3 regions of the Pseudomonas sp. C7.1 genome follow, and region 1 is predicted to be linked to each of the others. Evidence: riboswitches for the same ligand, from Rfam matches in the RefSeq annotation. Region 1 holds a riboswitch; each other region holds the start of a gene.
The links. Region 1 has a riboswitch for cobalamin ahead of AC0T4W_RS21070 (TonB-dependent receptor). Riboswitches for the same ligand answer to the same signal wherever they lie in the genome.

Region 1 (7,845 bases):
TCAATACCGAGTGGGAAGACCCGCTGATCATGCGCCTGGACCGCAAGCGCACCCTCACCGTACAGGCCGACCCGGCGCTGCTCAGTGGCGAAACCGCGGCCCAGCTGTTCCAGCGCCTCAAGCCACAGATCGAAGCCATCGCCCTGCCCGAGGGTTACAGCCTGGAATGGGGCGGCGAGTACGAAAGCTCCCGCGACGCGAAGGCAGCGGTATTCGGCAGCCTGCCCCTGGGTTACCTGGTGATGTTTATGATCACCATCCTGCTGTTTGACTCGTTCAAACGCGCGGCGGTGATCTGGCTCACCGTCCCGCTGGCGATGATCGGCGTGACCCTGGGCTTTCTCATCACCGGCATCCCTTTCGGCTTTATGGCCCTACTCGGCCTGCTCAGCCTGAGCGGCATGCTGGTGAAGAATGGCATCGTTCTGGTGGATGAAATCCAACTGCAGCTGGCCAGCGGCAAGGATGCCCTGCAGGCCGTGGAAGAGGCTTCCATCAGCCGTGTACGGCCGGTGGCCATGGCCGCCCTGACCACCATCCTGGGCATGAGCCCGCTGCTCACCGATGCCTTCTTCCAAAGCATGGCGGTGGTGATCATGTTCGGCCTGGGCTTCGCCACCCTGCTGACCCTGGTGGTGCTGCCAGTGCTGTATTGCGTGTTCTACGGGATCAAGGAGCAGCGCAGGGCAGAGGCCTAAGACGCTCAAGCGCAGGCATTGCGGGTGGACAGCGCATGGCGTGTCCACCCGCGTCTAGGAGCCTGTCGGACTTGACACTGTTCTACTGCGGAAAAGCCCGACAGGCTCCTAGCGTCGACGCAACAACGCCACGAAAAACACCCCGCCAATCGCCGCCGTGGCGATGCCGATGGGCAGGTCCTGCGGCGCCAGCAAGGTGCGCGCGGCGACATCCACCCAGACCAGAAACAGCGCGCCAAGCAGCGCACTCACCGGCAGCAGACGACGGTGTTCGGCCCCCACCAGAAAGCGTGCGACATGCGGCAGGATCAGCCCGACAAAACCGATCGCGCCACTGAGCGACACCAGCACCCCGGTCAGCAGCGAAGCGCAAACAAACACCAACAGGCGCACCCGGCGTGGTTCCAGACCGAGGCTGACCGCGCTGTGTTCACCGGCCATCAGCGCATTCAGCGCCCGCGCCAACCCCAACAACAGCAGCACCGCCAGCGCCAGGCACAACGCCGGCAGCCACAGCAGTTCCCAGCGCGCCAGACCAAGGCCGCCGAGCATCCAGAAGATCACCGAACTGGCGGCGTGATGGTCGCCAAGAAACAGCAGCAGGTTGCTCGCCGCCATCATCACAAACGACACCGCCACCCCAGCCAGCAGCAGGCGATCACTCTCCAGCCGGCCACCGCGACTGGCAATCGCCAGCACCAGCAGCATGCTCACCAGCGCGCCGATAAAGGCCGCCAGCGGCAGGCTGAGCAGGCCGATAAATTCACCCAGATACAGCACCACAATCACCGCACCCAAAGCCGCGCCGGAGCTGACCCCGAGCAGATGCGGGTCGGCCAGAGGGTTGCGCGTCACCGCCTGCAGCGCCGTGCCGACCAGCGCCAGCCCGGCACCGACCAACGCACCGAGCACCACCCGTGGCGCGCGGATCAGCCAGACGATGCTGTCCTGGGCACTGCTCACGGCCTGCGTCGGCTGCAGATCAAACAGGCGTTGGCCGAGAATCTCCAACACCTGCGCCAACGGCACTGGCGCTGCGCCAAAGCCCAGGGAGGCGGCGCAGGACAGTGCCAGTGCCAAAGCCAGCAACAGCAGTAACAGGCGGTAAGCGTGTGGGCTGCGAATCATTGGCCGAACGCCTGCGGGTGCAGCGCGGCGGCCAGGGTTTCGATGGCGGCGGCGTTTTCCATACTCGGCGTGACGGCCAGGTACGGCAGCACCACAAAGCGCTGCTCACGGATCGCCGTCAGCCCCTGCAAGGCCGGGTGCTGCAGCAGGAAGTCACGTTTCTGCGCCGCACTGCGCTCGCCGTAATCGACGATCAGAATCACCTCGGGGTCGCTGCTGATCACCGCTTCCCAGCCGACCCGCACCCAGCTCGCGGCCAGCTCATCCATCACATTGCGCCCGCCAGCGGCTTCGATCAGCGCCTGCGGCATGGCCAGGCGGCCGGCGGTAAAGGGGCTTTCCTCGCCGCTGTCGTAGAGAAACACCCGTGGCGCCGGGCCGCTGTTCGCCAGGCGGGCGCGCACCACCGCCACCCGTTGCTGCATGCCCTGCACCAGCGCCTCGGCACTCGACTCAACGGCGAAGATGCGGCCAAGGTTGTGCAGGTCGTTGTAGACATCCTCCAGGCTGGCCACTCGGCGTGGCATGACATGGGCGCAGGACTCGCTCAGCTCGTACACCGGGATGCCGAAACGCGCCAGGCTCGCCGGGGTGACTTCACCACCCACACGCATGCCGTAGTTCCAGCCGGCAAAGAAGAAATCCGCCTCGGCGTTGAGCAGGTTTTCCAGCGACGGCTGCCGCGCGGCCAGCTCCGGCAAATCAGCCAGCTGCGCCATCAGCTCGGGGTTGGGGGTTTTCCAGGCGCTGATGCCGCTGTAACCGACCATCCGCGATTTCAGCCCGAGGGCCAGGAGCATGCCGGTCAGGTTGATGTCCTGACTGACTGCGCGCTGCGGCGGCTGCTCGATGGTCAGCTGACGGTCGCAGCTGGTGACGGTAACCGCCTGGGCGGACAGGGCAGCGCCCAACAATGGTAGGCACAGGGCGTAACGCAGAAAACTGTTCATGGATTGATCCAGGTAATACGCGGGTGCCCCGCGAGGGGATGAAGGTCGACCAGCGCCTGCACGCCATACACCTCGGCCAGCAGCGCTTCGGTCAGCACCTCGGCCGGTGTGCCGCTGGCCACCATGCGGCCGTGGTCGAGCACATACAGGCGGTCGCAGAAGGCCGCCGCCAGGTTGAGGTCATGGAAGCTGGCCAGGGTCGCCAGGCCGAGGGTTTTGATCAGCCGCAGCAGATCAAGCTGATAGCGCGGGTCAAGGTGATTGGTCGGCTCGTCGAGAATCAGCAGCGTCGGCTGCTGCACCAGCGCGCGGGCCAGCAGCACGCGCTGCTTCTCGCCGCCGGAGAGATAAGCGAAGGCCTGGCGCTTGTGCTCAGTCAAACCCACCCGCGCCAGCGCCTGCTCGATTAGGGCGAGATCGGCCTGGTCATCGCCATCAAACAGGCCCTTGTGCGGCGTGCGGCCCATGGCGGCGACTTCGGCCACAGTGAGGCCGAAGTCCTGGGGAAACTCCTGCAACACCACCGCCACCCGCTGCGCACACCAGCGCGGCGAACGGCTCCACAGCGCTTCGCCGTCCAGCTCGACACGGCCCTGATCGGGCCGCTGAAAGCGGTAGGCGCAGCGCAGCAGGCTAGTCTTGCCGCTGCCGTTGGGGCCGAGCAGACCGACCAGCTGGCCGTCTCCCACCGCTAGCTCGATGCCGTCGAGCAACACCTGCTCTCCATTGGGCGACCAGGCCAAGTCGCTGATCTGCAAGCGCGCCATCAGAAACGGTAATCGGCAGTGACGAACACCGAACGCGGCGCGCCCAGGTACCACTGCTGGCCATCGCTGCTGCCGGTGGTGGCGTACTGGCGGTCGAACAGGTTGTTCAGCTCTAGGCCCAAACGCACATCCGCCAGCACCTGCCAGCCGATAGTGGCATCGACCAGGGTGTAGCTCGGCACCTCCACATTGTTCGCCGTGTCGGCGTAGCGCGAATCGACATAACGCGCGCCGATACCGACCTGCACCTGCTCGCTCAGCGCCTTGCTCAGCCACAGGTTGGCGGTGCGCCGTGGCACGTTGGTGGGTCGATTGCCGCTGCGATCGCCACCGGCCTCCGTGAAGTCGTCGTACTCGGCGCGCACAAACGCGGCGTTGGCCGAGACCTGCCAATCCTGCCCCAGGGCCAGTTCCAAGGTGGCTTCCAGACCATCGGAAGACTGCTGGCCGATCTGCTCGGTCGGCGCGGTCGGGGTGGCGCGGCTGAGCAGCTTCTCCTTGACGATGTGGTAAGCGGCCAGCGTCCATTCGCCCTGGCCATTCCAGAACGCCTGCTTAAGGCCGATTTCGGTCTGCTTGGCCTCGCTCAGGTCGAACTGCTGCTGGCTCGGATTAAGCGTCAGCAGGTTGCTGACGCCCTCGGTGCTGGTGGCGTACTGGCCGTACAGCGACAGCTCGGGCGTGACCTCGAAGACCAACCCGACGCGCCAGTTGTCGCCCGTCAGGCTGCGGTCGGCGCTGCTGTCGGTCAGCAGGTTATCGCGCTGGATATGCACCTGATCACGGCGCACGCCGCTGACCAGCGACAGGCGCTCAGTCAGCTGGGTGCGGTTCTCGGCGAACAGCGAGAATTGCCGCGCCAGGTTGCGCTCACGCGGGCCATAACCCAGCGGGTCGGTGCTCTGGTACTGGCCGCCACTGGAGCCGGCAAGCGGCACTGTATCAGTGAAGCTGCTGGCGAAATCATGCTGGCGAGCGAAGTGAATGCGGTTGTAATCCACGCCCACCACGGTGCGGCTGTCGAGGCCGAACAGCGCGTGCTCCAGGGTGAAGGTCTGACGGTCGCCGACCTGCTCCTGGGTGTGCTTGATCTCGTAGAAATCGCTGCGTCTGACCTGGTCACCCGGCTGCCAGCGGTAGGACTCGGCATTGCGCCAGTAGCGCTGGGTTTTTATGTAGTACAGCTGGTTGCTGGCCGTCAGCGCGTCGTTGATGCGCCAGTCACTGACCAGTCGGGTGATCTGGTCGTTGTAACGAACTTCGGCGTTAGCGACGTTGTAGTTACGCTCGCGCAGGCTCTCGCGGTACTGGCCGGCGACCAGCGGTGTGCCTAGGTAACGCTGCGGGTCCTGATCGCCCTGATCATGGGACAGGGTGAAACTCAGCGCATCGCTGGCATCCCAGCGCAGGACCGCGCTGAGCGCCTGGCTCTGCGACTCGCCATCATCGACCCAGCCATTGCTGGCCTGTTGATTGAGGTTGAGGCGGTAGCTCAGCGTATCGGTCAGCGAGCCGCCACTGTCCAGCGCGGCCTGGCGACGGTCATCGCTGCCGTAGCCGAGGCGCAGCTGGTTGCTGATGGCGCCGGCAAAGGGCTTTTTCGGCACCACGTTGATTACCGCGCCGGTCGCGCCTTCACCGTAAAGCACCGACGCCGGGCCGCGCAGCACGTCAACGCGCTCCACCGACCAGGTGTCGACCGGGAAGGTCACGGTGCCTGCGCCGACGTACTGGCGGGTGCCGTCGTACAGCTGCATGGTCGCGCTGTGCCCGGTAAACCCGCGCGCCGACAGCGCGGTGCCGCCATTGCCGGGGCTGCCGATGCTGCTGATGCCAGGGGTGCGGGTGACCGCGTCCTGCACGCTGAGGTTGTTGCGCCCGCGCACCTGCGCGCCGCTCAGGCTGCTGGTGCTGGCCGGGGTTTGCAGGGCGCTCAGGCCCAGACGCGAACCGCTGCTGGTGGGCGTATGCAGATCGCTTGCACCCTCCGCAGCAGCCTTGGCCTGCACGGTCGTGGCCGGCAGATTGACTGGAGATTCGCCCGCCACAGCCGTACCGGCCAGGCACAGGGCAAGGGAAACAGAGAGTTGAGACAGGGGATAGCGCGCCATGATGCTTCCATCGCAAAAGGGATAGGCACGGCAATCCCGATGGAAACGCGCAACAGCAAAACACGGGCGCGCAGGCACCCACGATCGGCGTCAACGCCCGCCCACCGCGGGTTGCCAAACAGTTGGGAGTTGCCGCTGCATCATGGGCAGCGCACAACATCCCTAAGAATCAGGCCGGTCTCCGGGCTCGCGAGGGTCATGACGTCATCGCCTTCCCATGCACAAAGTGCACAGTGGCATCATGACAACGTCGCTCGCTTACCGTTGCGGGGGCAGCGTCGGACTAGCCCAAAGGGCGCACCGACTTCCCGTTTAACCTTACGCACGGCGGCGTAAGACACCTGAAACGGCGCGGATATGACCATCCGCGCCAGCACAAGTCAAGGCATCAGCTCGACAAGACCAGCCGCTCAAGGGCGAGGCTTTACATCTGTGGGAGGTGCGGGCGGCATCCCGCTTTAGCGGCAATTTGTGCGGGGCAAACAATGGCTGCAGCAAACGTAGGGTGGACAACGCGAAGCTTGTCCACCATGCATGGCGTAGCGACTCAGCCCTGATCAATCCGCAGCTCGGGCACCGGGCGACCCGCCACCAGCCGCTCATCGACCAGGCGGATCAGCTCGGCTTCATCACGCACGCGGAACCACTCACCGGCTGGATAAAGGCTGGCCGTCGGGCCCAGATCGCAGGGGAACTGGCACTGGCTGCGGGTGATATGCACCCCGCCCTCGCACTCCAGTTTACCGGCGGCCTTGAGCCGTTGGCGCAGGGATTTCCACAGGTCCAGCGCACCACGCCGGGTGCAGCGCGGGCCGTTGCACAACAGCAGGCGCTGGGCGTGGGGCGGAATCTGCGACCAGGCGTGATGCCCCGGCACAGCAGCCACACCGACGCAGGGCAGATGCAGCTCGGGGTGCTCGATCAGCGCGCAAGCGGCCTCCACTGGCAAGCCCTCGGCCTGGCCCATCGCACTGGCGACAAACAGCTGCTCGGGGTTGGCCTGCTGACTTAGCTCGCTACGCAGCCAATCGAGGTGCGGGCTGCTGCTCGCAGGCTCCAGATCGATCACCAGTAGCGGCCGCTCACACTCGGCCACGCGCTGCCAGAGCGGCGCATAGCCTGCGCTGGTGTCGACGATATCGGCCAGCGCCGCTTCCCCGCGCAACTCAACCAGACGACGGCGAAACAGCTCGGCAAACGAGCCCTCAGCCAGGTCCGGGCCGACAAACAGAATGCGGGCGTAGGGCGAAACGGGCGTGGTCATGGCAGCCTCCAAAGCGGGGCGGCAGTCTAGCAGGGGGTTAGGCGTAGGGTGGATGACGCTTCACCCATCCACCAACTGCAATGGTGGATGAAAACAGCGTCATCCACCCTACCTTGCTCGCTCTACAACTGCAGCACCTCGGCCAGCGCTTCGAGGCTGACAAACTCGCGCTCCACACTCGGTAAACTCGGCCGCCGTAAAAACAACACCGGTAAACCCAACTCCCGCGCCACCTGCAGTTTTGGCTCGGTGGACTGGCTGCCGCTGTTCTTGCTGATCAGCACATCAGTGCGCAAACGGGCGAATAGCGCGCGCTCCTCGTCCAGCGCGAACGGCCCCCGCGCGCCGATAATCTCGGCACGCGGCACGGCTTGCTGGGCCGTTAGGCAGCGGACGGTCCAGTGCTGATGCAGGGGAATCTCATGCAGATGCTCCAGCGGCTCGCGGCCGAGGGTGAATAGCGGACGGCGGAAATCCTTCAGGGCTTCGACCAAACCGGCCCAGTTATCCACTTCACGCCAGTCATCACCCTCGCCGGCCTGCCAGCCGGGGCGGCGCAGCGCCCAGCAGGCAATCCCGCTCAGCTCGGCGGCGCGGGCGGCATTGGCGCTGATCTGTGCGGCATAGGGGTGGGTCAGATCCAACAGCAGTTCGATGCCCTGCTCGCGGATATACCCCGCCAGCCCTTCGGCTCCACCAAAGCCGCCCACGCGCACCTGGCAGGGCAAGTCATCCGGCACCCGGCCCAGCCCGACCAGGCTGTAGATGGCTTCGGGACTTAAACGGCGGGCCAAACGCAGCGCCTCGGTGGTGCCGCCCAACAGCAGAATGCGCGGGCTCACAGCTTGCGCACCACCAGCAAGGTAATCGGCAAGGCGCTGCGCCAGGTGTCGAAACCGCCCAGGGGCTGTGCCTGGGCCACGCTGA
Region 2 (7,845 bases), 810 kb from region 1:
GCGCGAGTGCAGCGAATTGAGCTGGTTGCGCAGCAGATCCAGCGCGGTGATGCCGATATGCAGGTGCTGGGTGACCGCGCGCTCGTAGAAGGCACCGGCCGCGCCGGGCAGTTTGATCTCGCTATGCAGCGGCTTGTCCGAGACGCACAGCAGCGTGCCGTAGGGCACCCGCAGGCGATAGCCTTGGGCGGCGATGGTGCCGCTTTCCATATCCACCGCCACCGCGCGAGACAGGTTAATCAGCGGCCTTTCCTGGGCCCAGCGCAGCTCCCAGTTGCGGTCATCGTAGGTCAGCACGGTGCCGGTGCGCAGACGCTTTTTCAGCTCGTCGCCCTGCTCGCCGGTGACCTTCCTGGCCGCCTCCTGCAAGGCCTGCTGCACTTCGGCCAGGGCCGGCAGCGGAATATGCGGCGGCAGCACGCGGTCGAGAATGCCGTCGCGGCGCATATAGGCGTGGGCCAGCACGTAGTCGCCGATGGTCTGCGACTGACGCAGGCCGCCGCAGTGGCCGATCATCAGCCAGCAATGTGGACGCAGCACCGCCAGGTGGTCGGTGATGTTTTTCGCGTTGGAGGGGCCGACGCCAATATTGACCAGGGTGATGCCGTCGCCGTCGGCAGCTTGCAGGTGGTAGGCCGGCATCTGGTAACGGTGCCAGATGACGGTCTCGATAATCGCCTGCATCTCGCCTTCGGCCATGCCCCGACTGATCACCACGTTGCCCGGCAACACCATACGTTCGAAGCGCGACTCGCCCACCAGCATGTCCAGGCCATGACGGATAAATTGGTCGACGTAGCGGTGGTAGTTGGTCAGCAGAATCCATGGCTGCACATGCCGCCAATCGCTGCCGGTGTAATGCACCAGACGGCGTAGGGAGAAATCCACCCTTGCCGCGTCGAACAGTGCCAGCGGCAGCGGGTCGGTATTTTCCCAGTCGTACAGGCCATCGGCCGTGCCGTCGGTGGCAGCCGACAGGTCGGTGCTGGGGAACACCCGCGCCAGCTCGGCGGCGGTCACTCCGGAGCCGGCCAGCTCATCGCCCTGCTCGACCACGTAGGGATAAGGAATGTTCTGCTGGCTGATGCCCACTTCCACGCGCACGGTGAAGTCGTTCATCAGCGGGCGCAGCTGCTCCAGCAGGTATTTGCGGAACGCCGCCGGGTGCGTAACGGTGACGCTGTAAGTGCCCGGCACCTGCACCTTGGCATAGGCGCGCACGGTGGTCGGTACTTCGCCCTGGCACAGATAGGTCAGGCGCAGCTCCGGGTAGCGGAAACGCGACTGCTCCTCTGCATCCGGCTTAATACGTTCTTTAAGATAACGCTTGAGCGCCTGGCTCAAGCCCGTGGTCGCCTGCAGGTGCAAGGCGGCCAGATGATCCACCGCTTCTTCAGCGGTGCTGGCGACAATAAAGTCATCGAAACAAGGGTTCACAAGGCACCTTCCTGGCTGATCTCAATGGCTCTATCTTGCCCTGATCCGCCGCGCTTGGCATAGCGCGACGTTGCCGGCCCAGGCTACCGGGGATGCGTCGCAGTTGCGCCAGGCCCTCGGCCCCGTCACGCTGGCACTCACGCCCAAACCAGCATCAGTTGCTAATCTTCAGACGCCCCATCCCCTAAGGAAAACGCATGCCGCGCCTCCTGCTCACACTTGCGCTCAGTCTGTTACCCCGTTTTCTGTTGGCCGACACCCTGGACGGCCACTATCTGACCACGCTGGACGGCCAGCCAGCCGAAATGCACCTGCGCAGCCAGGACCAGCAGGTCAGCGGGGAATATGTAGAGGGTGGCAGGTTGCGCCTACAGATCAGCGGCAGCTTTGACGGCCAGCTGCTCAGTGCGCAGATCAGCGAGCCGCAATCCGGGCAACTGATCGCCAATATGAATGCCACCTATGCCAACGGCGTGCTCAACGCCCATATTGCCGCGCGCAACCCGACTACCGGGGCAACCCTGGAACGCAAGGCGCTATTCCACCGGCAAAAACTCAGCGCCGCCCTGGCACAAAAAATCATCAGCCCAAGCAGCAACGCAACACGCGACCCGGCGCTGATCGGCACCTGGGTACACGAGCAGATCATCAACAGCGGCGGCGCCAACTTTGCCTTAATGACCACCCAGATGATTCTGCAACTAAGTGATGACGGCAGCGTTTCGCAATGGACGCGCAGCGTGGCGGGCGGCACCGACTGGAACGCCAACAGCCCTGGCGAGCTGCAATACAGCGGCCGCTGGCAGACCAGCAACGGCCTGCTGGAAGTGCAGCTGCAGGGCCGCAGCGACTACCAGCCCGCCGCCTACTACCGCTTCAGCGACCAGTACCTGGTCACTGAAAGCAATACCGGCAAGCTGATCTGGCAGCGCCGCCGCTGATCGATCAAACCGGCTGGTGCAGGCGCGAATTAAACAACGGCCCACGACTATAAGCCGAAAGCGTCTTGGCCGCAGCCAGCACACCCAGGTCGACCAGCGGCTCGATCAGAATCACACTCATATACGCCAGAGCAAAGCTGCCCACGGCTGCAAGGTTCTCACCGGAGAAGCCGTTACCGTAGAACGCCCAGAAGCCGACCCAGGCAACGATGCCACCCTGATAAGCGGTCGATAGCGCCAGCGCCTGCTTGTAGGAGAGATCCACATAAGCGGTGCCCGGCGCGATGATGCGCTTGGCCAACAGACTGATAGCCCACAGCGGCACCAGCAGCGTGGTGACGTTCATGCCGTACTGCGGCAGGTCAAACTGAGCAAATAGCAGCCCCTGCAGCAGCAGGCCAGCGGCCAAGCCAATAGCTGTTGCGCCTGCACCAAATAGCAGCAGCAAGGTCGAGCCGAGGATCAGATGCACCTCGGAAACCCCAACCGCATGGTGCGGAAAGACCTCGAAGAAGCAGAACACCAGGGCAGTGGTCAGCAGGCTGCGCAGCGCCAGGGCGGCGACGCCACCGTTGCTGCGTACGCTGTCGAGGGCAAGCTTGGCCGTAAGACCAAAGGCACCCGCAGCGGTTGCATAACTGAGGAAGAGTTTGGCACCTGTAACAACTTCGGGTTCGATGTGCATAGAGATTCCTGTACCGCGCCCACCGCGCGATGATCGGGATTGAGGGGATGGGCATAAGCGCCCGGCTTCGATGGCAGGTCTCCTGGCTCACGGCTTAACACTTCGCCCGCCTTCCCGACCTTGCGGCCAGTGGCATCCGGGCGTTGCTCACCGTTTACAGTTGCGGGGGCAGCCATGGCTTCGGCACCAGTTGCAGTGCCACACATGTTCCCTTTTCATCCAGTCGCATAAATGCGAACCGGAACCATCGGCGGCCACCTTACCCGGCGGCCAAGAGAAATGACAGAGCCGCCCCTCAGTGACTCACCGGCGCTAGGCCGGGCTCTGGGGGAAAGCGCTGCTGGAGCTCAGCCCGCAGCGCTTGTCAGCCAAGTAAGCGCCTTAGATCAAATGCGGCGTACTGCGCGCCACCAGCGCTTCAACATCCAGCCCACGCGGCAAGGTGCCGTAGACCCGACCACCCTGCCCGCCCAGACGGCTGGCGATAAAGGCATCGGACACCGCCGCATTGCCGGCCTCCAGCAGCAGCTTGGCTTGCAGGGCCAGGGCTACGTCCTCGGTGAGCTGGCGGGCGCGGTACTGGATGTCGGCGGTGTCGCGAAAATCTGCCTGCAACTTGGCGATATGCGCTTTCAGGCGCGCATCGCCATGACCATCGCCCAGCTCAACAAACAGCGCATCAAGCACGCCGGGTTCCTTGGACAGTGCACGTAACACGTCCAGGCATTGCACATTGCCCGAGCCTTCCCAGGTCGAGTTGACCGGTGCTTCGCGGTACAGCCTTGGCAGGATGGTGTCCTCAACATACCCAGCGCCGCCCATGCATTCGGCGGCTTCGTTGATCATTGCGGGGGCGCGTTTGCAGATCCAGTATTTGCCCACGGCGGTAACCAGGCGGGCGAACTTGTCTTCCTGCTCGTCATGGGCATTATCCAGCGCCTTGCCCATGCGCAGGGTCAGCGCCAGGGCCGCTTCGCTTTCCAGGGCCAGGTCGGCCAGCACGTTCTGCATCAGCGGCTGCTCGCTCAGCACACGGCCGCCAACCTGGCGATGGGCACAGTGGTGCGCGGCCTGGGTCAGTGCCTGACGCATCAGGGCGCTGGAGCCGATCATGCAGTCGAAGCGGGTCAGCGCGACCATCTCGATAATGGTTGGCACGCCTCGGCCTTCTTCACCGACCATCCAGGCCAGGGCGCCACGGTACTCCACCTCGCTGGAGGCGTTCGACCAGTTGCCCAGCTTGTTTTTCAGGCGCTGGATATAGAACTCGTTGCGCGTACCGTCCGGGCGATGACGCGGCAGCAGAAAGCAGGTCAGGCCCTTATCGGTATACGCCAGCGTAAGGAATGCATCACACATCGGCGCCGAGCAGAACCATTTGTGGCCGACCAACTCATAGGCCTGGCCAGGGCCACCGAGGCCCACCGCATAAGCCCGGGTGGTATTAGCGCGTACATCGGTGCCGCCCTGTTTTTCGGTCATGGCCATGCCGATGGTCGCGCCGGTTTTCTGCTCGATGGGCAGATTGCGCGGATCGTATTGGGTGGAGAGGATTTTCGGCAGCCACTTCTCGGCCACATCGCCCTGCAGCTTGAGCGCGGGCACGCTGGCGAAGGTCATGGTCAGCGGGCAACCGCTGCCAGCTTCGGCCTGGCTGTGCAGATAACTCATGGCGGCGCGCGCGACCTGGGCGCCGGCACGCGGGTCGGTCCAAGGCATGGACGGCAGGCCATGCTCAATAGCCGCGCTCATCAGTTGGTGATAGGCCGGGTGGAACTCCACCAGATCGGCGCGATGGCCATAGCGGTCGTGGCTTTTGAACACCGGCTTGTTCTCATTGGCAAGAAAGCCGGCGACCATCAGCTCGCCGCCGGCCAGGGCGCCATACACATCCAACTTCTGCTCGGCCCAGCCACCGCCGAAGCGTTTGTTCCATTCCTGCAGCGGTAGATCGACGCGATACAGGTTGGCGCCGTCCAACGGCGGCACCTGGTTAAACACTTCATGGGTTTCGGCCTGTTGGCTGGCATTCATGGCTGAAGCTCCTCTTCGTTGGGCAATGGGGCGCCGACGGCGCGTAGACAAAAGGTGACCAAGGCCTGGCTGACTTCGGCCAGGCTGGGGGCGGGATAACCAGCTTCGCGGGCCGCGCGGGCGTGCGGCGATAGAGGGCCGACCAGGGCCTCGGCAATGGCGCCGACCAGGCAGGCGGCGATCAGATTGACCTGCTGCACGCGGAACTGTCCCTCACGGTTACCGGCCTCAAGCAGCTCGGCAAACAGTGCGGCATAGGCTTCCCGATAACGCAGGCGGCGCTCATCCACCTCAGGCTCAACCGGTTCGGCGATCAGGGCGAAGGCCAGCTGGCGACTGTGCCAGGCCCGCTCGGCGAAGCGCTGCAAGCCTAATTGCAGACGGGTCAGTGGATCGCCCGGGCCGCGCAGAATCGCGCTGAGCTCATCGACCTCGCGCTGGCTGGCCACGGCAAATACCTCGGCCGCCAGCTCACCCTTGCGGCGGAAGTGGCGGTACAGGCTACCGGTGGCAATGCCGACATCCTCGGCCAGCGCCTGCATGGTCAAGGCGGCAAAGCCACCCTCGGCCACCCGCGCCAGGGCGCTGGCAAGAATACGTTCGCGTAGCGCCTGATCGCGGTCGACACGCAGGGCAGTGGTGCGATAAACCATGATCTGAATCCTGATTCACTAATTGAGCTCAGTGAATCACGCTTCAGAGTTTGCGCACAGCGGCATTTCGGCCAAGAGAGGGACGCGCGCGCAGCAGGCAGCCATAGTCCGGACAAACCGCTGCACGTACTTCTTACGGGAGACAAGCCCCCGGATTGCGCTGGCGCTTATTCGGGCTACGAGGGCGGTGGCTTAAGCCAATCGTGATTTATGCTCAACTCAACCGGCGCGGCAGAGCACCCAGTCGTGCAACAGACTGCGCAGCTGCTCGAACTTCACCGGCTTGGCCAGGTAGTCGCTCATACCCGCAGCCAGACAACGCTCGCGATCACCGCTGTGACTGTGGGAGGTGATCGCCAGCACCGGCAGCAGCTGACAGCCGGGCAGATTGCGCAGCGCCCGGCAGGTGGCGAAACCATCCATCACCGGCATCTGGCAATCCAGAAGCACCGCGTCGATGGGCTCGTTGCGCAGCACCTCCAGCGCTTCGGCGCCGTTATCGGCGGTGCGCACCTGATAACCCAGTTTGAGCAGCATGCCGCGGGTTACCAGTTGGTTGATCGCGTTGTCCTCAACGATCAATACCGTGCATTGCTCAGGCGCACGCACCGCCGGGCCCGTGGCGCGCAGCACCACTGCAGCTGGGGTGGTCATCTGCATCGGCAAGGCCAACGGCAGTTCCAGGCGAAAGCAGCTGCCCTGGCCTGGCTGGGACTCATGGCTGAGGTCGCCGCCGAGCAGGTCGACCAGTTGCCGACAGATCGCCAGGCCAATGCCCAAGCCGCCGTACTCGCGGGTCATCGAGCCGTCCAGCTGCTGGAAGCGTTGATACAGCTTGCCGTCAGCCGGCACGGTGAAGCCCACCCCACTGTCAATCACCTCGATGCGCAGCCGCAGAACATCGCTCATCGTGCCGCCGCAACTGACTCGCACGCGCACCTCGCCATGCGCGGTGAATTTGATGGCGTTATCCAGCAGACAATTGAGGCTTTGCAGCAGTTTGTTGGCGTCACCCTCAAGGGTGTCCGGCAGGCTGTCGTCCAATTCCAGAATAAAACGCAGGCCCTTCTCTTCGGCGCGTGGCGCGTACTGCGCACGCAGCCCATCAAACAGGCCGCGCAGGCTGAACGGTTCACGCCGTGGGTACAGACGCCCGGCCTGCAGTTCGGTGAGGGCGAGGATGTCGTTGACCATGCGCATCATGTCGCGGGCCGAGCTGGCGGCCGTGCGCTGATAATGCGCCAGCTCACCGTCGATCTCGAGCATCTGCATCAGCTCCAGCGAGCCAATCACCCCGTTCATCGGCGTGCGCAACTCGTGGGTGACGGTGGCGAGAAATTCATCCTTGAGGCGGTTGCTGTTGGCCAGTTCCTGGTTGAAGGCTTCAAGCTTGAGCCCGGCCTCCTGGAGGATGCGCGTGCGTTCTTCCTTCATCGCATTGATGCGATCAGCCAGGGCCAGGGACAGCAGGCCGACCTCCAGCGCCGAACCGATCTGACTGGCGTACATGGTGAGGAACACATTCGGCAGATAGCCCAGCACCATCAGGGTGTTGATCATCCCGCCGACGAGAAAGGCGGTCCAGGCGATGATGAAGTAGCGCGCCACGCGCATGCCACGCATCCAGGCGAGGATGCCGGCGCTGAAGATCACCACGGTAAAGCCCAGCGCCAGGTAAGTGGCCAGACGCAGCGACAGCGCGTAGCTGGCCGTCAGCGCCAGGGTCATCACCAGCACGCCACTGGCCATCATCAGCAACAAGGCGCGATCAACCCAGGGACTGTGCGCGGCGGTATGCAGAAAGCTGCGCGCGAACTGGCAACCGAACAACGCGGCCGCGCCAATCAGAAACGGCGTGGCGGCGTTTGCCCACCAGGGGCTGTTGGGCCAAAAATACTCGATGGCCGCGCCGTTGACCGACAGCTGATAAAAGCCGAACGAGGCGATATAGAGGATGTAATACAGGTAGCTGGTATCGCGTACGCTGAGGAAGATAAACAGGTTGTAGATCAGCATCACCAGCAGCACGCCATAGATGATGCCCAGCACGTAGATGCGCGCAGGCAGCTCTTCCACATATGCATTGGGCGCCCAA
Region 3 (7,845 bases), 2.7 Mb from region 1:
CACTAAGCGCGGCAGTGCCTGAATCGCCGCTTGGGAGCCCGCCACCGGCAGCAGATTGCTCACGCCGTAATAATCACGGGCGGCGATTTCCAGGCCGTCCTGTTGTTCGGGCAAACGCGCCCAGGCACTCGCAGGAATCGCCGGCAGTGGCCAACCGTATGGCGCGATGCCGGTGGATAAATCCAGCCAATCCGCCAGGGCGATGCCATAACGCAAAGACGCTGCGCGCAAGCGACCGCCGTGCTCAAGCATAAGAAGGTTTACCCATAAAAAAGCCCCCAAAGCAGTAGCAGCGCTACCCATAGCAGCACGCCAGCGCTGACTAGATTGAGCGCCCGCTCTATATCCCGCGCTTTGGGCTGCGGCCCCGCGCCCAGGTCCGGCCGAATATGCAGCTCGCCGTGATACTCCGCCGCGCCGCCCAGGCTGACGCCCAGCGCGCCTGCCCCGGCCGCCATTACCGGGCCGGCATTCGGGCTGTCCCAAAGCGGCGCCTGGGTACGCCAGCAACGCAGCGCCAGTGCAGTTTTACCGAGCAGCGCGTAGGTCAATGCGACCAGCCGGGCCGGCAGGTAATTGAGCACATCGTCGATTTTCGCGGCGGCCCAGCCGAAGAGCTCGAAACGTTCATTGCGATAGCCCCACATGGCGTCCAGGGTATTACTCAGGCGATACAGCACCACGCCCGGCGCACCGGCCAGCACAAACCAGAACAGCGCGGCGAACACCGCGTCGCTGCCGTTTTCCAGCACCGATTCACTGCCAGCCCGGGCCACCCCGGCGGCGTCGAGCTGCGCGGTATTGCGGCTGACCATATAACCGACCCGCTCACGCGCCAGACGTAGATCGCCCAGCCGCAGCGCCTGGGCCACCGGCATGGCATGTTCACCCAGGCTTTTCAGGCCAAGCGCGGCATACAACGCAAGTATTTCCACCGCCCAACCCAGCCCGCTGATCTGTGTGAGTAGCCAGGTCAGCAGGGTCAGCGGCAATACCGCCAGGCACCAGGCGCTGACGCCATGGCTGCGCCAACCGCCGCCCGCCGGATTGAAGCGCTGCTCGATACGCTCGGCCATACGACCAAAGGCCACTAGCGGATGCCAGCCCTTGGACTCGCCAAAAATCGCGTCCAGAGCAACCCCGGCGCAGGTGCTAAGCACCAGGCTCATGGCGTGCCCCACTGGTTTTCAAACAACAACTCGCTTAGTGGCCGTGGCTCGGCCCAGCCCTGCTGCACCAGCATGGGTGCTTCATAGAATTCCGTGACCGGCCCCAGGCACAGCACCGCCAGCGGCTTGCTACCGTCCGGCATATTGAGCAAATCCGCCAGGGCCTGGGGCTCGAATAGCGATACCCAACCCATGCCCAAACCCTCGGCGCGGGCGGCCAGCCAGAGGTTCTGAATGGCGCAGGCCAGGGACGCCAGGTCCATTTCCGGCAAGGTGCGGCGGCCAAATACATGGGCCTCGCGGCCCTCCATCAAAGCCACCACCAGCAGCTCGGCGCAGTCACGGATGCCCTCGACTTTCAGCCGCATAAATTCATCACTGCGCTCGCCCAGTGCCTCGGCGGTGCGCAAGCGCTCCTCTTCCACTAGCCCGTGAATCGCCTCACGCAAGGCCGCACGGGTGATGCGAATAAACCGCCACGGCTGCATCAGGCCGACGCTCGGTGCCTGGTGCGCGGCTTCAAGCAAACGTGCGAGCAGTTCGGGTGCCACTTCGCCGCCGCTGAAATGGCGCATATCACGGCGCTCGGTGATGGCGCGGTAGACCGCCGCGCGTTCTTCGGGACTGAAGGCCTGCTCGCTCATGCCGGCGCTCCGGGGCAAAACAGCGCTGCAGCGGCAGTGGGATCAGACGGTAGATAGAAGTGGATATAGGAGGCGGTCATCCGCCCCTGGCGATAAACCGCCTCACTGGTGCGCTTGTAGTTCGGGCATTCGCCACGGGTCAGGGGTTGCAGATCGCTGCTTAGCGCCGAGTAGTGAAAGCTGTGGCCGCGCAGCAGCCCTTCCGGCAGCTCCGCCTGTTGCAAGGCCATGGCGGTCATGCGCGGTTGCAGGGTCGCCTCCCCGCTTAACAGGCCGAGCATCTGCCCGCTGGCGCCTTGCTTGTCGGTCAGTTTGTCGAGCAGATAGAGCATGCCGCCACACTCGGCGTGGATCGGCTTGCCGGCTGCATGGTGCGCGCGAATCGACTCGGCCATGGGCTGGTTGGCCTCAAGCGTGGCCAGGTGCAGCTCCGGGTAACCGCCGGGCAGATACAGGCTGTCGACATCCGGCAACTGCTCATCTGTAAGCGGCGAAAAGAACTGCAATTCGGCACCCAGTTCGCTCAACAGGTCGAGATTGGCCTGGTAAAGAAAAGCAAAGGCGCTGTCGCGGGCCACACCAATTCGCACCCCCTTAAGCAATGGCGCGGGCCTGGCCTGCTCAGGGGCGGCAAAGCTGACGGGTGGCGGCAGATCGGTATCGGCACTAGCGGCCAGGGCATCGGCGGCGGCGTCCAGGCGCGCATCCAGGTCGGCCAGCTCACCCGCTTGCACCAAGCCCAAATGGCGGCTCGGCAAGCCGACCTCGGCGCTACGCGGCAAGGCGCCGTACCAGCGGATCGAGCTCGGCAGTGCATCGCGCAATATCTCACCATGGCGCGCACTGCCAACCCGATTGCCAAGCACCCCGGAGAACGGCAGATCAGGCTGGAAGGTCGCCAATCCATGGGCCATGGCGCCGAAGGTCTGCGCCATGGCCGAACCATCGATCACCGCCAACACCGGCACAGCGAAGTGCCGCGCCAGGTCGGCCGCCGATGGCGTGCCATCGAACAGGCCCATCACCCCTTCGATCAGAATCAGATCGGCTTCACCCGCCGCTTCCCAGAGCAGCTTGCGGCTCTCGGCCTCGCCGACCATCCACAGGTCGAGCTGATACACCGGCGCTCCGCTGGCGCGCGCGAGAATCATCGGGTCGAGAAAATCCGGGCCGCACTTGAATACCCGCACACACTTGCCCTGGCGCGCATGCAAACGCGCCAAGGCGGCGGTCACCGTAGTCTTGCCTTGGCCGGAAGCCGGTGCTGCGATCAATAACGCCGGGCATGAACGGGCGCTGGTCAAAACTCAACTCCCTTCTGCGCCTTTACCCCGGCCTTAAAGGCATGCTTAACCAGGCTCATCTCGGTGACGGTATCCGCCGCCTCGATCATCCCCGGCAGCGCACCACGGCCGGTCACCACGACATGCTGCAGCAGCGGCCGCGCCTCGATATCCGCGAGCACCGCGTCGAGTTCCAGATAGCCATATTTCAGCGCGATGTTCAGCTCATCCAGCACCACCAGACCGATGGCGGGATCATTGAGCAACTGCGCCGCCACGGCCCAGGCTTCGCGCGCCTTGTCGATATCGCGCTGACGATCCTGGGTCTCCCAGGTAAAACCCTCACCCATTACGTGATAGCTGACTTCATCGGGAAAACGGCGGAAGAAGGCCTCTTCGCCGGTGCTGGCCGCGCCCTTGATAAATTGCACCACGCCGACCTTGAGGCCATGCCCCAAGGCGCGGGCAACCATACCGAAGGCACTGCTGCTCTTACCCTTGCCATTGCCGCTGTGCACCAGCAGCAGGCCGTATTCTTCCTGGGCCTGGGCGATTTTCTCGTCGATAAGGGCTTTCTTGCGGGCCATGCGCGCCTTGTGCCGGGCGTCACGTTCAATCGATTCAGTCATCGCACTGCTCCACCGCCACAGGGCGATCTGGCTGGAAAAAGCATGTGGAGAAAGACAAAGCGCGGGCCTACGCACAGCGCAAGCCACACGCCAGCCATCGCCCTCCGCGATGCCGTGGACTGCAACAGGCCGGTCTCCGGGCTTATGAGCGCTGATCTGAAAATGCAGACCGCCACCAGGCGCACCTTCCCATGCCTGAGCACAGTGGTTGAAAAGCGCTGGTTTAACTCACTTACCGTTGCGGGGGCAGCGTCGGAATGGTTGGCGTAAACGCACAACGCACCGACTTCCCAGTTTCACCCCGCACACGCTTAGCGTTGGGGGCACCTGTTACAAGGCGCGAAGGGTAGAGAGTTCGTGATTAAGCGTCAAACCGGAATGCGCCGTTGCACCCGTGAATCAATGCCTGGGCATAAAGCCGGCCGGCTTGCTGGCCAGCCACTCGACAAAAGTACGCAGGCGCTCATCACTGAGCAGGCTGTCGCGGTTGTTGTAGGTCAGCGCCAGCTCCTTCTCGCTGAACAGCCGGTGGATCTGGTTGTGGCAGGCGCGGCAGACCCAGAGCGTAGCGCTGATACGCTCGCTTTTGCCAAAGCGCTTTTGCACATAGCCCCTGCTGTGCAGCGCCTTGGGGATCAGGTGATGGCGCGTCAGAGCAGCCGCGCGGGCGCAAAGTTCGCAGGCACCAGGTTGATCAGGCAGACGAATCGGTTCGGGCATACGGGCTCAGCGTTTACGGCACAGGCTCAGGCCATCGCCCAGCGGCAACAGGGACAGATCGATACGTGGGTCATCACGCAGCGCCAGATTGAGCGCCTGAATTGCACGGGTATCGGCGCTTTCGGGGTTTTCCTCAAGCACACGCCCGCTCCACAGGGTGTTATCGAACAGGATCAGCCCACCCTGGCGCACCAGGCGCAGGGCATGTTCCAAATAGGCCGGGTAATTGGCCTTATCGGCGTCGATAAACAGCAGATCAATACTGCCGGCCAGGCCTTCAGCCTCCAGCGCCGCCAAGGTCTGTAGCGCAGGGGCCAGACGCTGTTCAATACGCGCACTGAGCCCGGCTTCGCGCCAGTAACGCTCGGCCGTGGCATTGTACTCGCCAGGGATATCACAGCAGATCAGCCGACCATCTTCGGGCATGGCCTGGGCCATACAGATGGCGCTATAGCCGGTAAAGGTGCCGACCTCGACAATCCGTCGAGCACCCGTCAGTTGCACCAACAAGGCCATAAACTGGCCCTGCTCGGGGGCGATCTGCCAACGTGCGGTACTCAGCTGCGCGGTTTCCTCGCGCAGGCGTTTGAGCACCGGTGTTTCGCGCAGGGAGACGTCCAGCAGGTATTGATACAGGGCGGAATCGAGATTGAGTGTTCGGTTGGTCATGGCAGATCACTCAGCCGCTGAGGTTGATCAGGGGTTGCTAGCCAGTTCCGGGGTGAACACGCGCTTGGCATTCAGATAGGTGCGCTGCCAGTAGGTATTGCTCAGGCTGTCCAGGCGTACGGTGCCTCCGCTGGAAGGCGCGTGAACAAAACGGCCATCGCCGACATAGATACCCGCGTGACTGACCTGACTGCCGCCATTAGTAGCGAAAAACAGCAAATCACCACTTTGCAGACGGTCGCGGCTGACTACCGGGGCGCGCATGCTAATCAGCTCACGGGTCGAACGCGGCAGCTTGATGCCCGCCGCATCGCGGTAAACGTAACCAATCAGGCCGCTGCAATCAAAGCCGCCATCCGGGGTATTGCCGCCGTAGCGATAGGGAGTGCCGACCAAGCCCAGGGCGCGAAACAGCACATCTTCAGCATTGCCGTTAAAGCTGCCGATGGGCGCATACACGATGGGCTGCGGGACTGGCGCGGGCGCGGGAGCATTGCTGGCACAAGCGCTGAGCAGCGCGGCAAACATAATCAAGCTGAGACGGGCGATAGCGGTCATGGACGAGCGATCCTGAGCCGGGATGCGCTCTACTCTGCCGGCTTACACATCGCAGTGCAAGCTTTAGCTTTGTTTGGCAGGTTGTTGAAAACTATCGAGATGAGCCAGAACTATTACTTAACTACGGCGGCCGAACAAATTCAGCCGCCATTCACAGGGCTCAAGGGTGACGAGCGATCGAGTCACTCGGAGCCAGCGCCAGAGCACGTTTGGCTTCGATAAAGGTACGCGACCAGTAGCGATTATCCAGGCTATCAACCCGTACACCGCCGCTGCGGCTACTGCTGGAATGGATAAACTGGTTATCACCCATGTAGATACCGGCATGGCTGACGCGGTTACGGCCATTGGTGCTGAAGAACAGCAGATCGCCCGGCTCCAGCTCATCACGCGACACCCGCGGTGCGTCGATATTGATCATGTCGCGGGACGAGCGCGGCAATTTCATGCCCAGCTCTTCCTTGAACAGATAACCGATAAAGCCGCTGCAATCGAAACCTGACTTCACCGAACTGCCGCCATAACGGTAACGGGTGCCCACCAGGGACAAACCGTGGGATAGGACGCTGTCAGCCAATTTCGGCAGTTCGTAGGATTTTTCTTCAGAGAAGTCGCCCAGAGCCGCTTCTTTGGCTTGTTCGTCAAGCTCGACAAGGTCTGTCGAGGAGAACACTGCCGGCTGGGTTGCCAGCTTCGGCTGAGGCTGTGGGGCATGGCTGGCGCAGGCGGCCAGAACCACAGAAAGTGCGATGGGCACGAGGGGTGCGAGGCGTTTGAGCATGAGCACGACCGTGTCGGTAAATTTAATAAGGTCGCGACTATGCCTTCTATGAGATTCATTTGCAAATTCTATGGGCCTAAATGTGACCCAGAGGTTTTGGCAAAACATCTAATGCCCGCCCTTGCAGGCGCACATCCATCCGAGCGCTCAAGTCGGTACGCTGGGGGTTGATCGCCACGGTAAAACCGCCCGCCTGACGGTTCCGCATTAACGGCTCAACGACTGCCTGGGCGACACGGGCAATAGCCTGGTTCATTTGGACCCCTGCTGCGTAAGGTGGACGACACTCTTTTCGTCCACCGCAACAGCACCCTGGTGGATGGATAAAGCGTCACCCCCCACCCACCTGCTCAGTGATTGACCGTATGCGCCAACATCACCGAAAGCTGACACAACGGTCGACCGCTCTGCTCATGCCATTGGTTGAACGCGGCCTGCACGGCGGCGCGCTCTTTCAGGCTGGTGGGTACTTTGTCGATGATCTTCTGCGCCTTCAGCGCGGCGACCATGTCATCGCTGGGCACAAAGGTATCCTTGCCGACCATACGCAGAAAACGCGGCGCAGACAGACCGCCGAGCTGGCTGCCGTGTTTGGCCAGGTATTTCCACAGGCCGACAATATCGCTCACGGGCCAGTCGGCGATCAGCGCGCCAAAACTGCCCTTGTCCTTCTGCACATCAAGAATGAACTGGGCATTGCGCGGTACGCTCTTGAGCTTGCCCAGGTGACGGATGATGCGCGCATCCTGCATCAAGTTTTCCAGGCGTTCGGCGCCCATCAGCACGACCTTCTCTGGATCAAAACCGAAGAACACCTGCTCGAACGCCGGCCATTTGGCGTCCACCAGGCTGTGTTTGAGGCCAGCGCGGAAGATCCGCAGGCTGAGGATCGACAGGTAGCGATCATCGCTGATCGCGCGCAGCTCCTCGGCGCTGCGCGGTTGCGGCAGGATCGACTCCAGCGCAGCGGCCGAGCCAAAGCGGTTCAGGCAGTATTCGTGGAGCCATTTGTAGTCGCGCATTGGGCAGTCCTTGAGCCGGGAATTGATGGGTATCGCTGCGCTCAACCCATCCTACGAAGATCAGAGGTTCATTACATCGAGAAAGCGCGGCGTGGCGCTGTCATCGATCTTCAGGCTCGTGAAGTCAAACAGGTTGCGGTCAGCCAGCTGCGACGGCACCACGTTCTGCAGGGCACGGAACATGATCTCGGTGCGCCCCGGCGATTTGCGTTCCCAGTCCTGCAGCATCTCCTTGACCACCTGGCGCTGTAGATTTTCCTGGGAGCCGCAGAGGTTGCACGGAATAATCGGGAACTCCTTGAGCACGCTGTAAGCCTCGATATCCGCCTCGTTGCAGTAGGCCAACGGGCGAATCACCACGTTACGGCCG

Region 2: another riboswitch for cobalamin. It lies ahead of AC0T4W_RS17345 (energy-coupling factor ABC transporter permease); the one in region 1 lies ahead of AC0T4W_RS21070 (TonB-dependent receptor).
Region 3: another riboswitch for cobalamin. It lies ahead of cobO (cob(I)yrinic acid a,c-diamide adenosyltransferase); the one in region 1 lies ahead of AC0T4W_RS21070 (TonB-dependent receptor).

Annotation. Positions count from the first base shown of each region.
Region 1 covers NZ_JBWDTL010000003.1:3,773,855-3,781,699, forward strand. Annotated here, with positions in the region: gene AC0T4W_RS21050 (efflux RND transporter permease subunit) at 1-698, shown strand, start outside; gene AC0T4W_RS21055 (FecCD family ABC transporter permease) at 807-1,826, opposite strand; gene AC0T4W_RS21060 (ABC transporter substrate-binding protein) at 1,823-2,776, opposite strand; gene AC0T4W_RS21065 (ABC transporter ATP-binding protein) at 2,773-3,543, opposite strand; gene AC0T4W_RS21070 (TonB-dependent receptor) at 3,543-5,654, opposite strand; cobalamin riboswitch at 5,810-6,014, opposite strand; gene AC0T4W_RS21075 ((2Fe-2S) ferredoxin domain-containing protein) at 6,202-6,918, opposite strand; gene AC0T4W_RS21080 (cobalt-precorrin-6A reductase) at 7,041-7,760, opposite strand; gene cbiE (precorrin-6y C5,15-methyltransferase (decarboxylating) subunit CbiE) at 7,757-7,845, opposite strand, start outside.
Region 2 covers NZ_JBWDTL010000003.1:2,964,376-2,972,220, forward strand. Annotated here, with positions in the region: gene amn (AMP nucleosidase) at 1-1,437, opposite strand, end outside; gene AC0T4W_RS17340 (hypothetical protein) at 1,635-2,378, shown strand; gene AC0T4W_RS17345 (energy-coupling factor ABC transporter permease) at 2,383-3,063, opposite strand; cobalamin riboswitch at 3,119-3,327, opposite strand; gene AC0T4W_RS17350 (acyl-CoA dehydrogenase family protein) at 3,445-5,097, opposite strand; gene AC0T4W_RS17355 (TetR/AcrR family transcriptional regulator) at 5,094-5,750, opposite strand; gene AC0T4W_RS17360 (hybrid sensor histidine kinase/response regulator) at 5,970-7,845, opposite strand, start outside.
Region 3 covers NZ_JBWDTL010000003.1:1,104,496-1,112,340, reverse strand. Annotated here, with positions in the region: gene cobD (threonine-phosphate decarboxylase CobD) at 1-252, opposite strand, end outside; gene cbiB (adenosylcobinamide-phosphate synthase CbiB) at 261-1,169, opposite strand; gene bluB (5,6-dimethylbenzimidazole synthase) at 1,166-1,813, opposite strand; gene AC0T4W_RS08505 (cobyrinate a,c-diamide synthase) at 1,810-3,117, opposite strand; gene cobO (cob(I)yrinic acid a,c-diamide adenosyltransferase) at 3,114-3,725, opposite strand; cobalamin riboswitch at 3,836-4,071, opposite strand; gene AC0T4W_RS08495 (hypothetical protein) at 4,125-4,445, opposite strand; gene AC0T4W_RS08490 (O-methyltransferase) at 4,452-5,114, opposite strand; gene AC0T4W_RS08485 (C40 family peptidase) at 5,142-5,672, opposite strand; gene AC0T4W_RS08480 (C40 family peptidase) at 5,833-6,453, opposite strand; gene AC0T4W_RS08475 (DNA-3-methyladenine glycosylase I) at 6,804-7,475, opposite strand; gene ttcA (tRNA 2-thiocytidine(32) synthetase TtcA) at 7,536-7,845, opposite strand, start outside.